Regions from separate parts of the Verrucosispora sp. WMMC514 genome, predicted to be linked through region 3. Evidence: predicted binding sites of a transcription regulator. Region 3 holds the regulator's gene; each other region holds the start of a gene.
What was found. The regulator HrcA, encoded in region 3, represses chaperone genes, less so after heat shock. The targets are predictions, from matches to a motif close to GGTTNGCACNCTCNNNNNGAGNGTGCNAACC.
Positions count from the first base shown of each region.

Region 1: groL (chaperonin GroEL) is a predicted target of HrcA. The motif match lies at 1,039-1,069, and genes of this name have one in related genera.
Region 2: groES (co-chaperone GroES) is a predicted target of HrcA. The motif match lies at 3,704-3,734, and genes of this name have one in related genera.

Region 1 is NZ_CP114906.1:1,827,370-1,832,414, reverse strand. It holds gene O7597_RS08375 (hypothetical protein) at 1-991, shown strand, start outside; gene groL (chaperonin GroEL) at 1,267-2,889, shown strand; gene O7597_RS08365 (hypothetical protein) at 2,966-3,202, opposite strand; gene O7597_RS08360 (hypothetical protein) at 3,356-3,487, opposite strand; gene O7597_RS08355 (S8 family serine peptidase) at 3,638-5,045, opposite strand, start outside.
Region 2 is NZ_CP114906.1:1,530,899-1,535,943, forward strand. It holds gene O7597_RS06910 (molybdopterin-dependent oxidoreductase) at 1-1,392, opposite strand, end outside; gene groL (chaperonin GroEL) at 1,533-3,182, opposite strand; gene groES (co-chaperone GroES) at 3,255-3,569, opposite strand; gene O7597_RS06925 (DUF5753 domain-containing protein) at 3,909-4,502, shown strand; gene O7597_RS06930 (DUF397 domain-containing protein) at 4,493-4,678, shown strand; gene O7597_RS06935 (methyltransferase domain-containing protein) at 4,890-5,045, shown strand, end outside.
Region 3 is NZ_CP114906.1:917,954-922,998, reverse strand. It holds gene hemW (radical SAM family heme chaperone HemW) at 1-782, shown strand, start outside; gene O7597_RS04075 (DUF4870 domain-containing protein) at 810-1,385, opposite strand; gene hrcA (heat-inducible transcriptional repressor HrcA) at 1,596-2,618, shown strand; gene dnaJ (molecular chaperone DnaJ) at 2,692-3,837, shown strand; gene O7597_RS04060 (16S rRNA (uracil(1498)-N(3))-methyltransferase) at 3,839-4,573, shown strand; gene O7597_RS04055 (histidine triad nucleotide-binding protein) at 4,619-4,978, shown strand; gene O7597_RS04050 (serine hydrolase domain-containing protein) at 4,975-5,045, shown strand, end outside.

The sequences.
Region 1 (5,045 bases), 910 kb from region 3:
GCCGCCCGGGTTCGGCCCGCCGCCGTACGGCGCGCAACCGGGTCATCCCGCGCAGCCGCCGCACGTCGGCATGACGCCGTATCCCGGTCAACCGCTGTACCCGGGACAGCCGCCCTATGGCTGGTACCACCCCGCAGGCTACGGTCTCGATCCCACTGACGCCCTGGTCACCCCGCCCGGGGCCGGGCTGGGCGGCTGGTTCGCGCGCTGCGTGGGCGCCGCCCGCCGGGGCTGGCGACAACTGCTACCGATTCTCGTCCTCACCCAGGTGCTGCCGGCCGCGGTGCTGTCGGTGCTCACGCTGGCCGTGGACCCCTCGGCGCGCTGGGACAGTCAACTCGCCAGCGACTCCGCCGCACTGCCGGCGAACTTCTGGACGGATCTCGGCACGCTCCTGCTCGTGCTGCTCGGTGGCAGCCTGCTCCTCGGTCTGGTGCAGTCGGTCGGCTGGGCCGCCGGCACCTGGTTGATCACCCGCCAGGCGGTCGGCGAGCAGGTCGGCGCCGCCGCCGCGCTGCGCTACGGGATGCGCCGCGCGCTCGGTCTGTGGGGCTGGACGCTGCTCGTCACCCTGATCGTCGTCTTCGGGTTCTGCCTGTGCTTCCTGCCCGGCGTGTACGCGGTGTTCGCGTTGGCCCTGGCCGGCCCGGTCTACCTGTTCGAGCGGCACGACCCGCTCAGCAGGTCGCATCGCATGCTGCGTGACCGGCCGGGCCTGCTGCTCGGCCGGGTGGCCCTGGTGGGCGCCGCGGTGATCGGTCTCTCACTGGTGGTGAGCCTGATCGAGTCGCTGGCGATCCTGCCGTTCGGTGCCACTCCGCTGGACTCGCCGGGTACGACGGTGGGTGTGGTGCTGACCATCGCGGTGGTCGCGGTGCTGACGCTGCCGGCGTACCTCGCGCAGCAGGTCGGGCTGGTGGTCACCTACGCCGAGCAGCGGGCGCACGAGGGCCCGGTGAACGCCGGTCAACTGGCGGGCGAACTCGGCTGACCCGGGCCATCGTGCTTGCACTCGGCAGGGCAGAGTGCTAAACAAGTCATTGGCACTCGCATGGCGTGAGTGCCAGCTGGTCGGGACGGTGGGGCTGCGGTCGCGCCCGTGACATAACCACGGGTGGGGCACGTGGCCGGTCGTCGCGGGCTATCCGGCCCGGCCGAGGAGACGTCGCCGTCGCCAGGTGGCGACGTCCCAAGGTGCGTACACCAGACGGCCCATCCGGGGCACACACTCGGGTGGCCCGTGAGTGTCCAGGAGGACAACGCCGTATGGCCAAGATGATCGCGTTCGACGAAGAGGCGCGCCGCGGCCTCGAGCGGGGCATGAACCAGCTCGCCGACGCCGTGAAGGTGACCCTCGGCCCCAAGGGCCGCAACGTCGTGCTCGAGAAGAAGTGGGGTGCCCCCACCATCACCAACGATGGTGTGAGCATCGCCAAGGAGATCGAGCTCGAGGACCCGTACGAGAAGATCGGCGCCGAGCTGGTCAAGGAGGTCGCCAAGAAGACCGACGACGTCGCCGGTGACGGCACGACGACGGCGACCGTCCTGGCCCAGGCACTCGTTCGCGAGGGCCTGCGCAACGTGGCCGCCGGTGCCAACCCGATGGCCCTGAAGCGGGGCATCGAGGCTGCGGTCGCCAACGTCTCGGAGGAGCTGCTGAAGCTCGCCAAGGACGTGGAGACCAAGGAGCAGATCGCCTCCACCGCCTCCATCTCCGCCGGTGACACCAGCGTCGGCGAGATCATCGCCGAGGCGATGGACAAGGTCGGCAAGGAAGGCGTCATCACCGTCGAGGAGAGCAACACCTTCGGGCTGGAGCTGGAGCTCACCGAGGGCATGCGCTTCGACAAGGGCTACATCTCGGCCTACTTCATGACCGACCCGGAGCGTATGGAGGCCGTCTTCGACGACCCGTACATCCTGATCGCGAACAGCAAGATCTCGTCGGTCAAGGACCTGCTGCCGATCCTGGAGAAGGTCATGCAGGGCGGCAAGCCGCTGCTGATCATCGCCGAGGACCTGGAGGGCGAGGCCCTGGCCACGCTGGTGGTCAACAAGGTCCGTGGCACCTTCAAGTCGGTCGCCGTCAAGGCGCCGGGCTTCGGTGACCGCCGCAAGGCCATGCTGACCGACATCGCCATCCTCACCGGTGGCCAGGTCATCAGCGAGGAGGTCGGCCTCAAGCTGGACGCCGTCAGCCTCGACATGCTGGGCCGCGCCCGCAAGGTCGTGGTGACCAAGGACGAGACCACCATCGTCGACGGTGCCGGCGACGCCGAGCAGATCCAGGGCCGGGTCAACCAGATCCGGGCCGAGATCGACAAGAGCGACTCCGACTACGACCGGGAGAAGCTGCAGGAGCGGCTGGCCAAGCTGGCCGGTGGCGTCGCGGTGATCAAGGTCGGCGCGGCCACCGAGGTCGAGCTCAAGGAGCGCAAGCACCGCATCGAGGACGCGGTCCGCAACGCCAAGGCCGCCGTCGAGGAGGGCATCGTCCCGGGTGGTGGTGTCGCGCTGGTGCAGGCCGGCAAGACCGCCTTCGACAAGCTCGACCTGGCCGGCGACGAGGCGACCGGCGCGCAGATCGTGAAGATCGCGCTGGACGCCCCGCTGCGGCAGATCGCCGTGAACGCCGGCCTGGAGGGTGGCGTCGTGGTGGAGCGGGTTCGCAACCTCGACTCGGGTCACGGCCTCAACGCCGCGACCGGCGAGTACGTCGACCTGCTGGCCGCGGGCATCATCGACCCGGCCAAGGTGACCCGTTCCGCGCTGCAGAACGCCTCGTCGATCGCCGCGCTGTTCCTGACCACCGAGGCCGTCGTGGCGGACAAGCCGGAGAAGACCCCGGCCGCCCCGGCTGGCCCGGGTGGCGGGGACATGGACTTCTGAGTCCAGCTCCAACGCCGGAAGGGGCGGACCGCGTCAGCGGTCCGCCCCTTCCGCTGTGTCGGTGGCCACTCGTCGGCTACGTCGGCAGCGGTCGCTGGTTTCGGCGCTTCCGCGCCCGGTCGTACGGCGGGCGGTGCTGAACCGGCTCGTCCACCAGGATGAGGGGCTCCTCGGGTGGCTCGTCCACCCCGGTCATCTCGGCCAGTTGCTCGGCGTCGCCGTGGTCGAGCCGGTCGATCGGCAGTTGGCCGGGGAGTCCGTGGACCGTGGCCCGGGTGGTCGGTGGGGCTTCCCGGGCCTGATCGTCGTCCATGCTCATGGCTGCCTCCTCTACCGAAACGGTAGGGCGCGCCGAGCGGCGGGAAGGGTGAATGGCGTTATCGGGATCTATTTGCCGTTACGCCCTTTTCGGCCGGTTCGGCTCGGGAAGCACCAACGACCCGCTCCGCCGTGGATGCGGCCCGGATCAGGGCGGTCCGGTGACGCCACCGCGTTGGCCGAACGGGTCGTCGGTGGCGGACCTGGTGACCACATGGACCACCCCGCAGCAGAGCGCCACGACGAGCGCCGGTACCCCCAGCAGGATCAGCAGGGCCATGCCCCGCCACCGGGCTGTCGACGATGCCCGGAGCGGAGCTGCCGACCCGGACGAATGACCATGCATGAACCCGCAAGATAGCAGGTCCGCAGGGGTCAGATAACCCTCGGGCGAGTACTGCTCACGTCGGTTCCAATCGAACGTGGGCGATCAACCACGAGCCGCCGAGACGGCCGCGTACGCGTCGACCAGGCCGGCGCCGGCGACGTTCGCCGGGCCGCCGCACTCGTCGGACCGGTCCCGGGCCGAGTCGCTGGTCTCGATCGGTTCGGCCGTCTCGCGCAGGATCCGCCGCGTCCGATCCAGGTCGCCGACGAGTTCCGGATTGGCCGACCACATCAACGCGGCCACCCCCGCCACCTGCGGGGTGGCCATCGAGGTGCCGTCGAGCACGGCGTACCCGCCGCCGGGCATCGCGGAGATGACCTCCGCCCCCGGCGCCATCAGATCCGGTTTCGCCGTCCCGGTGGCCGTCGGGCCACGGGAGGAGAAGGCGGTGACCCGCCGCCGATCGTCCACCGCGCCGACGGTCAGCACGTCCGGGTACGGTGCCGGCGGATCCTGCACGGAGCCGCAGAACGGGCCGGTGTTGCCGGCCGCCGCGACGACGAGAATCCCGGCGGCCTCCAGCGCCGCGGTGGCCGGCTGTAGCGCCCGAGGATCGCACCCCTCGATCGGTGGGCAGCCCCACGAGTTGGTCAGGATCTCCGGTGCCCGGGCGGGCCGGCCCTGCCGGAACGGGTCACCGCCGGGCGGGAAGGGCGCCAACATGAACTGGAGGCAGTCGAGGTAGGCGGCGGGGTTCCCCAGATTGCGGTCGAGGTTGACGCAGCCGACCCACTGGGCGCCGGGAGCCACGCCGATGCCGTCCCGCCCGACGGCGCTGCCCATCGTGTGGGTGCCGTGTCCGCTGCGGTCGGTCGGTGCGCCAGTGCCGTTCCACGGGTCGAACCATGAGTCGTCGCCGCCCCGGAAACCCTGGGCCAGAGTCGGGTGCCGTCCGTCCACCCCCGAGTCGGAACTGCCCACGGTCACCCCGGCCCCGGTGACGCCGAGTTCGGACCAGACCCGGTCCGCGCCGATCATGGTGAGGTGCCACGGTGGGCCGGACGGGGCCGGCGCGCTGCCGGTGGCGCTGTCGGCGGGTGCCGGCAACGGGCGCAGGCGTTGGCTGACCAGTACCCGGGCCACCTCGGGCCGGCTGGACAGCCAGGCCCGTACCGCCGGCCCGCCGGCCACCTCGATCGCGTTCACCAGGTAGTAGGGGGTGTGCGGCAGCCGGGCCAGCCGCAGGTCCCGCCGCAGGTCGGCCTGGGCCCGGTCGGCGGTGTCGACCAGCCGCCGGTAGACCTCCCCGGCCCGCGCGTCCCGGCCGGCCCGACCTGGCCCGCCGCTCACCCCGCTCAGGTCCGCCTGTTCCCGCAGCAGCACGAACAGCCGCTCCCCGTGCAGCCCCGGCTGGCCGGCGACCGAGCCGACCAGGCCGACCGTGACCAGCAGCGCCAGCGCGCTCGCCGCGGCCAGCGCGCGGCTCGGCGTACGGGCCGAGCGTCGCGCC
Region 2 (5,045 bases), 610 kb from region 3:
CGACTGCGTCTTCACCGGCCCCTGCGCCGACCAACCCCGGGGCACCCAGTACGCGTCGAAATCGGCGAAGCTGGTCAACTCCAGTTCGGTGATCCACTTGCACGCCGACACGTAGCCGTAGAGACCCGGCACCACCATCCGGACCGGGAAGCCGTGCTGGACCGGTAGCGGCTCCCCGTTCATGCCGACGGCGAGCAACGCGTCCCGCCCGTCGCGCAGCACCGCGGTCGGGGTGCCGCAGGTCCAACCGTCGACCGAGCGCCCGACCACCTGGTCGGCACCGTCCAGCGGCCGCACCTCGTCGAGCAGTTCCCGGATCGGTACGCCGAGCCAGCGCGCGTTGCCGATCAGGTCGCCGCCGACCTCGTTGGAGACGCAGGCCAGCGTCACGTACCGCTCCACCATCGGCCGGGCGAGCAGATCGGCATAGCTCAGCGTGACCGGGTTGCGGACCCGGCCGTGAATGCGCAGGCGCCAGGTCTCCGGGTCGACCTGCGGCACCACCAGCGCGGTGTCGATCCGGTAGAAGCTCCGGTTGGAGGTGACGTAGCTGGCCAGGCCGGGCTGGGCCAGGTCGGCGCCGGCCGGCACCGGCGGCGCGGCGGAGACCGGGGCAGGCAGCGTGATCGCCTCGCGGGCCGCCGACACCCCCTGACGGCCGGCGAGCCAGCGGCCGGCGACTCCCCCGACGGCGGCCACCCCGAGGACGGTGCCGACACCGGTGAGAAACCGCCGCCGCGAGTCCGGGTCGACCCGCCGCCCCGGACTCGCCGGACCCGATGGGCCGCCGGAGGCCGGCGGACTTCCCGGGACCGACGGAGTGCCGGCCGACGCGGTCGGGTCGGTCGCCGGCCCGTCGGGGACCCCGGCAGTGCCGACCGCATTCGGGTCCGGCACGGCCGGACCGGTCACCGACGGCGGGCCGGCCGACGTCGGTGGGGACCAGGGCCAGGGGTCGAGTTCCAGTGGGCCGGCGACGAACGCCCAGAGCGCCACCCCGCCAACCGCCGCGCCGAGCAGCGACGGCAGCACGTCGGCGGCGTCCGCACCGGCGCGGGTCAGGGCCGCCGCCGCGCCGATCCCGCCGAAGACGACGATGCCGGCCAGGCCCACCGTCAGCCGCCGGGCGGCCAGCATGCCGATCAGGGCGGCGAAGCCGCCGAGCAGCAGCGCCGTACCGACCAGCAGAGCGATCTTGTCGTACGTGCCGAAGACCTCGATGCCGAACCGCTTGACCGGCTCGGGTGCGGTGTCCACCACGAGACCGCCGACCGCCACGAGCGGGGACGACCGGGGGCCGGTCAGGGCGGCGACCAGTTCGGCGGTGCCGATGGCCGCCGCGGCGGCGGCGACGCCGGCCAGGGCGGCGAACCGGGGTGACGTGCTGCTCACCCGCCCAGTGTTTCCCACCGACCAACGGTCCGGTAGTCGACGTCCGCGTTCGTAACCTCTCGTCACCGGTACGCCGACTCAAAGCGCGTGGGGCGCACCGTCTCGTCGACGGTGCGCCCCACGTCCGGCGTACGGCAGGCTCAGAAGCCCGGGCCGTGCTGGTGGCTGTGACCGTGGCCGTGCGAGTGGCCGTGGCCACCCGCGGCGGGCTCCGGCTCAGCCGGCTTCTCCACCACGAGGCTTTCGGTGGTGAGCAGCAGACCGGCGATCGACGCGGCGTTGGTGACCGCGTTACGGGTCACCTTCACCGGGTCGATGATGCCGGACTTGGTCAGGTCGACGTACTCGCCGACGGCGGCGTCGAGACCGTGACCCCAGTCGCTGCCGGTGACCTTCTGCACGACGACGTAGCCGTCGTGACCGGCGTTCTGGGCGATCCAGCGCAGCGGCTCGACAAGTGCCTTACGCACGATCGACACGCCGACCTTCTCGTCACCGGTGAAGCCGAGGTCGTCGTCGAGCACCGGCAGAATCTGCGCCAGGGCGGCACCGCCGCCGGGCACCGTACCCTCCTCGACCGCGGCCTTGGTCGCGGCGATGGCGTCCTCGATGCGGTGCTTGCGCTCCTTCATCTCGACCTCGGTGGCCGCGCCGACCTTGACCACCGCGATCCCGCCGGAGAGCTTGGCCAGCCGCTCGGCGAGCTTCTCCCGGTCCCACTCGGAGTCCGAGGCCTCGATCTCCTTGCGGATCTGCGCGACCCGGTCGGTCACCTCGCTGGCCTGGCCACCACCATCGACGATCGTGGTGTTCTCCTTGTCGACCACGATGCGCCGGGCGCTGCCCAGCACCTCCAGGCCGACCTGGTCGAGCTTGTAACCCAGCTCCGGGGCGACCAGCTCGGCGCCGGTGAGGATCGCCATGTCCTGGAGCATCGCCTTGCGCCGGTCGCCGAAACCGGGCGCCTTGACCGCGCAGACCTTGATGGTCTTGCGGATCGCGTTGACCACCAGGGTGGACAGCGCCTGACCCTCCACGTCCTCGGCGATGATGAGCAGCGGCTTGTTGTTCTGGAGGACCTTCTCCAGCAGCGGCAGCAGCTCCTCGATCGCGGAGATCTTCTGCGTGGTGATCAGGATGTACGCGTCCTCCAGGACGGACTCCTGCGACTCCGCGTCGGTGACGAAGTTCGGCGAGATGAAGCCCTTGTCGAACTGGAGGCCCTCGGTGACGTCCAGCTCGGTGTGCAGAGCCGAGCCCTCCTCGACGGTGATCACACCGTCGCGGCCGACCTTCTCCATCGCCTCGGCGATCAGCTCACCGATGGTGGCGTCCTGCGCCGAGATGGTGGCGACGTGCGCCACCGACTTCTTGTCGGAGACCTCGACGGCCTTGTCGAGCAGCGCCTCGGAGACCTTGGTGGCGGCGGCGTCGATGCCGCGCTTGAGGCCGGCCGGGTTGGCGCCCGCGGTGACGTTGCGCAGGCCCTCGCGGACCATGGCCTGGGCGAGCACGGTCGCAGTGGTGGTCCCGTCGCCGGCGACGTCGTTGGTCTTGGTCGCCACCTCCTTGACCAGCTGCGCGCCGAGGTTCTCGTACGGGTTGGTGAGCTCGATCTCCTTGGCGATGGTCACACCATCGTTGGTGATCGTCGGCGCACCGAATTTCTTGTCGAGGACGACGTTGCGCCCGCGCGGCCCGAGGGTGACCTTGACCGCGTCAGCGAGCGCGTTGACACCGTGCTCCAGCAGGTGCCGGGCGTCGTCCGAGAAGCTCAGGATCTTCGCCATGAATGTCCCTTCGAAGCGACGTTGCCCCGGCCCGGCGAGCCGGACCGGGGCAACGACACTGATCGGTCTGTCTTACTTCTCGATGACCGCGAGGACGTCGCGGGCGGAGAGAACCAGGTACTCCTCGCCGGCGTACTTGACCTCGGTGCCGCCGTACTTCGAGTAGAGAACGGTGTCGCCGACGGAGACGTCGATCGGCACGCGGTTGCCCTTGTCGTCGATCCGGCCCGGGCCGACAGCGAGGACGGTGCCCTCCTGCGGCTTCTCCTTGGCGGTGTCGGGGATCACGATGCCCGAGGCGGTGGTGGTCTCGGCCTCGTTCGCCTGGACCACGATGCGGTCCTCGAGCGGCTTGATCGCAACCTTGGTCGCGGTAGTCACGGGCATACCCTCCTGGGGTACTTGGTTTCGTTGCCGATCGGCATGCCGACCGGCGTCAATCTGCCACATGCCACCGGGCGGGGCCGTCGTCGCGGGTGCCGGTCCGCCTGGCGTTCAACCCCCGGACACCAGGGCCCGAAGGTTGGCACCCTCAGGGTGAGAGTGCTAATCGCAGGTTATTCCTCGGCTAGCACTCCGTCAAGGAGAGTGCCAATCCGCCACCCTCGTGTCGCCGCGTTCGGGCACCCGTGCCACCACTCTTCCCCCACTCCTCAGACGCCGTTCGCCAGCGTTCACCGCAACACGCCGACAGTCACTTCCCCGCCGAGCACCCGCCCCTTACCGATGCTGGAGCTGATCCGGCTGCACGCCGAGCCGGACTGGTTCCGGCCGTGGGGCGAGATCGAGCGGGAGGCCGTCGCGCTGCGCTGGTACGACCCGGCCGTGGTGCCCGGCCTGCTCCAGACCGAGGCGTACGCCCGGGCGATGCTCCGGGCCGGTCCACCGTTGACCGATGAGCAGATTGAGAAGCGGGTGCTGGCCCGGATGGCCCGGCAGGAGGTGCTCGCCCGTGAGGAGCCACCACAGCTCGTCGCGGTGCTCGACGAGCAGGTGCTGCGCCGGCAGGTCGGCGAGCGCGCGACCATGCGCGAGCAACTGGAGCACCTGCGCACCCTCGCCGACCGCCCGCACGTCCAGGTGCGGGTCGTCCCGGCCGAGACCCCGTGGTACGTCGGACTCAACGGTCCCTTCGTGCTGGCCCGGCTGGCCGACGGCACCGAGGTGGCGCACCTGGACAGCCAGCTCCGGGGGCACACCGTGGACAGCCCGAACGACCTTGCCAGCCTGGGGCGACGTTGGGAGACTGTGGCCGGTGAGGCGCTGCCGCGCCGGCAGACCGCCCGCCTGATCGAGGAAGTGGCGAAGTCATGGACCTGACCCGCGCCGCCTGGCGCAAATCCTCCCGCAGCAACAGCAATGGCGGCGCCTGCGTCGAGGTCGCCGACAACCTGCCCGGCCTGGTCGCCGTCCGCGACAGCAAGGACCCGGCCGGCCCGGTGCTCGCCTTCACCCCCGCCGCCTGGCGCGCCTTCATCACCACCCACACCCGCTAGACCCGACATACCGCAAGTCGCGACCGGCCGGCCCGGTGCTCGCCCCCACCCCACCGCCGAGCCCGGTCGGCCGCACATTGATCTTTTGCACTTCGGTGACTCGGACATCGGCGTGTCGACTCACTGACGTGCAGACGATCACGCCGCGCCCCGGCGGGCGCCGGCCTCAGGGCGCGTGGGTCAGGCTGGTGGAGCTCGGGAGAATGGGCGGGTGGATCTGGAGCAGTTCGGCGCGTTGCGTACGCCTGAGGGGTCGGCCGCGCTCGACGCGGCGGGCCGGGTGGCCGGCGGCGATCCGCTGGTCGCGGCGGCGGCGCTGCGTTCGGCCGGGGTGCCGGCCGGGCTCGCGGCGGCGGCGCTGACCCAG
Region 3 (5,045 bases):
CCCGGATCTCGCTGGGCATGCAGTCGGCCGCGCCCGGGGTGCTCGCCGTGCTGGACCGCCGGCACAGCGCCGGCCGGGCCCCCGCCGCCGCCCTGGAGGCCCGCGACGCGGGCTTCGACCACGTCAATCTCGACCTGATCTACGGCACGCCGGGGGAGCGGGCCGAGGACTTCGCCGCCTCACTGGACCAGGTGGTGGCCGCCGGCGTGGACCACGTCAGCGCGTACGCCCTGATCGTCGAGGACGGCACCCGACTTGCCGCCCGGATGCGCCGGGGCGAGCTGCCGTACCCGGACGAGGACGTGGCGGCGGACCGGTACCTGGCCGCCGAGGCCACCCTCGGCGCGGCCGGCTTCTCCTGGTACGAGGTCTCCAACTGGGCCCGCACGCCGCAGGCACGCTGCCGGCACAACCTGCTCTACTGGACCGGCGGGGACTGGTGGGGCCTCGGGCCGGGGGCGCACAGCCACGTCGGCGGGGTGCGCTGGTGGAACGTCAAACATCCCGGCGCGTACGCGCAACGCCTCGCCGCCGGGGCGTCTCCCGGGCAGGCCCGGGAGGTGCTCACCGGCGACGAGGCGCACATGGAGGACGTCATGCTCCGCTCGCGACTGGCCGGCGGCCTGCCGCTCGACGTGTTGACCGACGCCGGCCGGGCCGGCGCGGCGCGGGCGCTGGCCGCCGGGTTGCTCGCCGAGCCCGCCCACGCCGCCGGCCGCGCCGTGCTCACCCTGCGCGGCCGGCTGCTCGCCGACGCCGTGGTCCGCGACCTGCTGCCCTGACCCCCGTCATCAGACCGGTCGGCGCGGTCAGCGCTTCACGAAGGCGTACGTCATCGGGTACTGGTAGAGCACACCCTCGTTGGCCTTGACCCCGCCGATGATCCCGAAGATCAGCGGCACGATCGCGACGATGATCGGCACGAAGAACAGGATGCCGCAGGTGATGGTGGCGAGCACCCAGCTCAGCACCCCGGCGACCGCCCAGGTGAGCTGGAAGTTCAACGCGGCCACCGAGTGCGCCCGGGCGATCGGGGACTGCTGCCCGCGAACCATCATCGCGATCAGCGGCGCCACCCAGCCGAAGAGCCCGCCGCCGACGACCACGCCGAGCGGGCCGCCGAAGTGTGCGATCAGCACCCAGGTCTTGTCCTCGTTGTTGGCGTAGCCACCGCCGGGAGCGCCGTAGCCCCCGGTCGGGTAGCCGACACCGGGTGCTCCCGGCGGCGGGTAACCGCCGGGTGGGGGGTAGCCGGCCGGCGGCGGCTGGTCGCCGGTGGGGGGTGGATAGCCGCCGGGCGGGGGATAGCCGCCCTGGCCAGGCGAACCGGACAGTGGTGTCGTGGGTTCGTCGCCGGAGTCCGGGGGACGAGGTGGTTCAGTCATGGAGGCCACGGTAGGTGCCAGCGGCAACGGCGCACCAGAGCGACACCGGCGAGTGTCAACCCGCCGATCGGCTCGATGAGGAAGGTGCTGACTTGATCATCGCGTGGACGGGGGTGCCGACGTAGACTGGCACTCGCTACAGTCGAGTGCCAGAGTGTTCCTCTGGCGGCCGTGACGCCGCGAGCTGACCTGCGACAGGAGGTGGCAAGGATGGGTCTGGACGACCGGAAGCTCGCCGTGCTCCGCGCGATCGTCGAGGACTACGTCGCCACCCAGGAGCCGGTCGGCAGCAAGTCGCTCGTCGAGCGGCACCAGCTCGGCGTTTCGCCGGCCACCGTTCGCAACGACATGGCCGTGCTGGAGGAGGAGGGCTACATCCGCCAGCCGCACACCAGCGCGGGGCGGGTGCCCACCGACCGTGGCTACCGCCTCTTCGTCGACCGGTTGAGCCGGGTCAAGCCGCTCAGTCCGGCCGAACGCCGGGCGATCGAGCGCTTCCTGGCCGGCGCCGTCGATCTCGACGACGTGGTGCACCGCACGGTGCGGCTGCTGGCGCAGCTCACCCGGCAGGTCGCCGTCGTGCAGTACCCGAGCCTGGCCCGGTCCCGGGTGCGTCACCTGGAACTGGTGCCGATCTCCACCACCCGGCTGATGCTGGTGATGATCGCCGACACCGGCCGGGTCGAGCAGCGGCTGGTCGAGCTGCCCGCACCGGTCCCCGCCGACGACGTGCTGGACCTGCGCCGGCTGGTGAACGAGAAACTGGTGGGCGTCCGCCTGTCGGAGACCCCGCCGCTGGTGCAGACCCTCATCGACGACTGCGCGCCGCACCTGCGCCCGGCGATGACCACCCTGTCCACGGTGCTGCTGGAGACCCTGGTCGAGCGGCACGAGGAGCGGCTGGCCCTGGCCGGCACCGCCAACCTCGCCCGGGGCGGCCTGCTCGACTTCCAGGGCTCGCTGCGTCCGATCCTCGAAGCACTTGAGGAGGAGGTCGTGCTGCTCAAGCTCATCGGCGAGGTGGAGCCGAGCACCCTGCGGGTGCGCATCGGCGACGAGAACGAGTACGACAACCTGCGGGCGGCCTCCGTGGTCAGCACCGGGTACGGCCCGGGCGCGACCATCGTCGGGGGGATGGGCGTGCTCGGACCGACCCGGATGGACTACCCCGGAACCATCGCCACGGTGAGGGCCGTGGCACGCTACGTGGGCGAGCTGCTGGCCCAGAACTGACAAGTCAGGGCCGACGGCAGGCTGCCGCCGCCGAACGGCGTAACTCGAGACGAACACGAGGACACGGAACGCAGTGGCCAGGGACTACTACGGCATTCTCGGCGTGAGCAAGGGTGCCTCCGATGACGAGATCAAGCGCGCCTATCGCAAGCTGGCGCGCCAGTTCCATCCGGACGTGAATCCGGACCCGGAGGCACAGGAGAAGTTCAAGGACATCAACGCCGCGTACGAGGTCCTCTCGGACGATCGGAAACGGCAGATCGTCGACCTGGGCGGGGACCCGCTGGCACCCGGCGGGGGCGGGCCCGGCGGTCCGGGCGGCCCCGGCGGGGCCGGACCCTTCGTCGGCTTCCAGGACATCATGGACGCGTTCTTCGGCGGCGCCACCGGCGCCGGACGCGGCCCGCGTCCGCGTACCCGCCCCGGTGCCGACGCGATCCTGCGACTGGAGCTGGACCTTCAGGAGACGGCCTTCGGCGTCGAGGCGCCGATCACCGTCGACACCGCCGTGCTCTGCACCACCTGCTCCGGCGCCGGCACCGCCGCCGGCACCCACCTGGCCACCTGCGAGGCGTGCGGCGGGCGGGGCGAGGTGCAGTCGGTGCAGCGCACCTTCCTCGGCCAGGTGGTCTCCGCCCGGCCCTGCACCGTCTGCCAGGGCTACGGCACCACCATCCCGCAGCCCTGCCCGACCTGCGCCGGTGACGGCCGGGTGCGCACCCGCCGGTCGCTGACCGTCAAGATCCCCGCCGGGGTGGAGGACGGCATGCGGATCCGCCTGGCCCAGCAGGGCGAGGTCGGCCCGGGCGGCGGCACCGCCGGTGACCTCTACGTGGAGATCCACGAACGGCCGCACGACGTGTTCTCCCGCAAGGGCGACGACCTGCACTGCCGGGTCACCGTGCCGATGACCGCCGCCGCGCTCGGCACCCGGCTGACCATCAAGACGCTCGACAGCGAGGAACCGGTCGACGTCAAGCCGGGCACCCAGCCGGGCAGCACCCTGCGACTGCGGGCCCGGGGCGTACCGCACCTGCGTGGCACCGGGCGGGGCGATCTCTACGTCCACCTGGACGTGCGGACCCCCACCAAGCTCGACGCCGACCAGGAGCGGATGCTGCGCGAGTTCGCCAAGACCCGCGGCGAGGAGGTCGCCGAGCTGACCAAGCAGGGTGGCTTCTTCTCCCGGATGCGCGACGCCTTCAACGGCCACGCCTGACGTGTCCGCGCCGCTGTTCCTGGTCGAGTCGCTGCCCACCGCCGCCTCGATGGTGCTGGACGGTCCGGAGGGCCACCACGCCGCCACCGTGCAGCGGCTGCGCGTCGGTGAGCAGGTGCTGCTCGCCGACGGTCGGGGCGGCACGGCCACCGCCGTGGTCACCGCCGTCGGCCGGGGCACCCTCGACCTCGACGTGACCGACCGGGGGTACGTCGACGCGGCGAACCCCCGGCTGGTGGTGGTCCAGGGCATCGCCAAGGGCGACCGGGGCGAGCTGGCCGTGCAGGCGATGACCGAGGCGGGCGTGGACGAGATAGTCCCCTGGGCGGCGGGCCGCTCGGTGGTGCAGTGGCGCGGCGACCGGGGCGTACGGGCCCGGGACAGGTGGCTCGCCACCACCCGGGAGGCGACGAAGCAGGCCCGTCGGGCGTGGCTGCCGGTGGTGGCCGGCGCGCCGGACGAGAGCACCGCGTCGGTGACGCGCCGGATCGCCGGGGCGGCCGCCGGGTACGTGCTGCACGAGGAGGCGACCGACCGGCTCACCACCGTCGAGCTACCCGACCACGGCGAGATCGTGCTGGTGGTGGGCCCGGAGGGCGGCATCACCCCGGCCGAGCTGTCCGCCTTCCAGGAAGCCGGGGCCCGCCCGGTGCGGCTCGGCCCGTCGGTGCTGCGCACCTCCACCGCGGGCGTGGCCGCCCTGGCGGTCCTCGCCACCCGCCTGCTGCGCTGGTGAGCGGCGCGGCGACGGCGCCGAGGATTTCTTCCTTACACTGCCCGGATGGAAAGCGACTGTCTGTTCTGCCGCATCGTCGCCGGCGAGATTCCGGCCACCGTCGTCCGCGAGACGCCCACCACGCTCGCCTTCCGCGACATCGACCCGAAGGCGCCGGTGCACGTGCTCGTCGTGCCCAAGGAGCACTACGCGGACGTGGCCACCCTCGGTCAGGGTGATCCGGCGCTGGCCGGCGAGGTGCTGGCCACGGCCGCCGCGGTGGCCGAGGACGAGGGCCTGCTCGGCGACGGGTTCCGGTTGATGTTCAACACCGGGGCGTACGGCGGCCAGGAGGTCTTCCACGTGCACGCGCACGTGCTCGGCGGCGCCCCGCTCGGCCCGATGCTGGCCCGGAGCCTCGGATGACCTCCGCCGCCGGCGACACCTCCGCCGCCGGTCGGCTGGAGCGGATGGTGCGGCAGGTCCAGGCGCA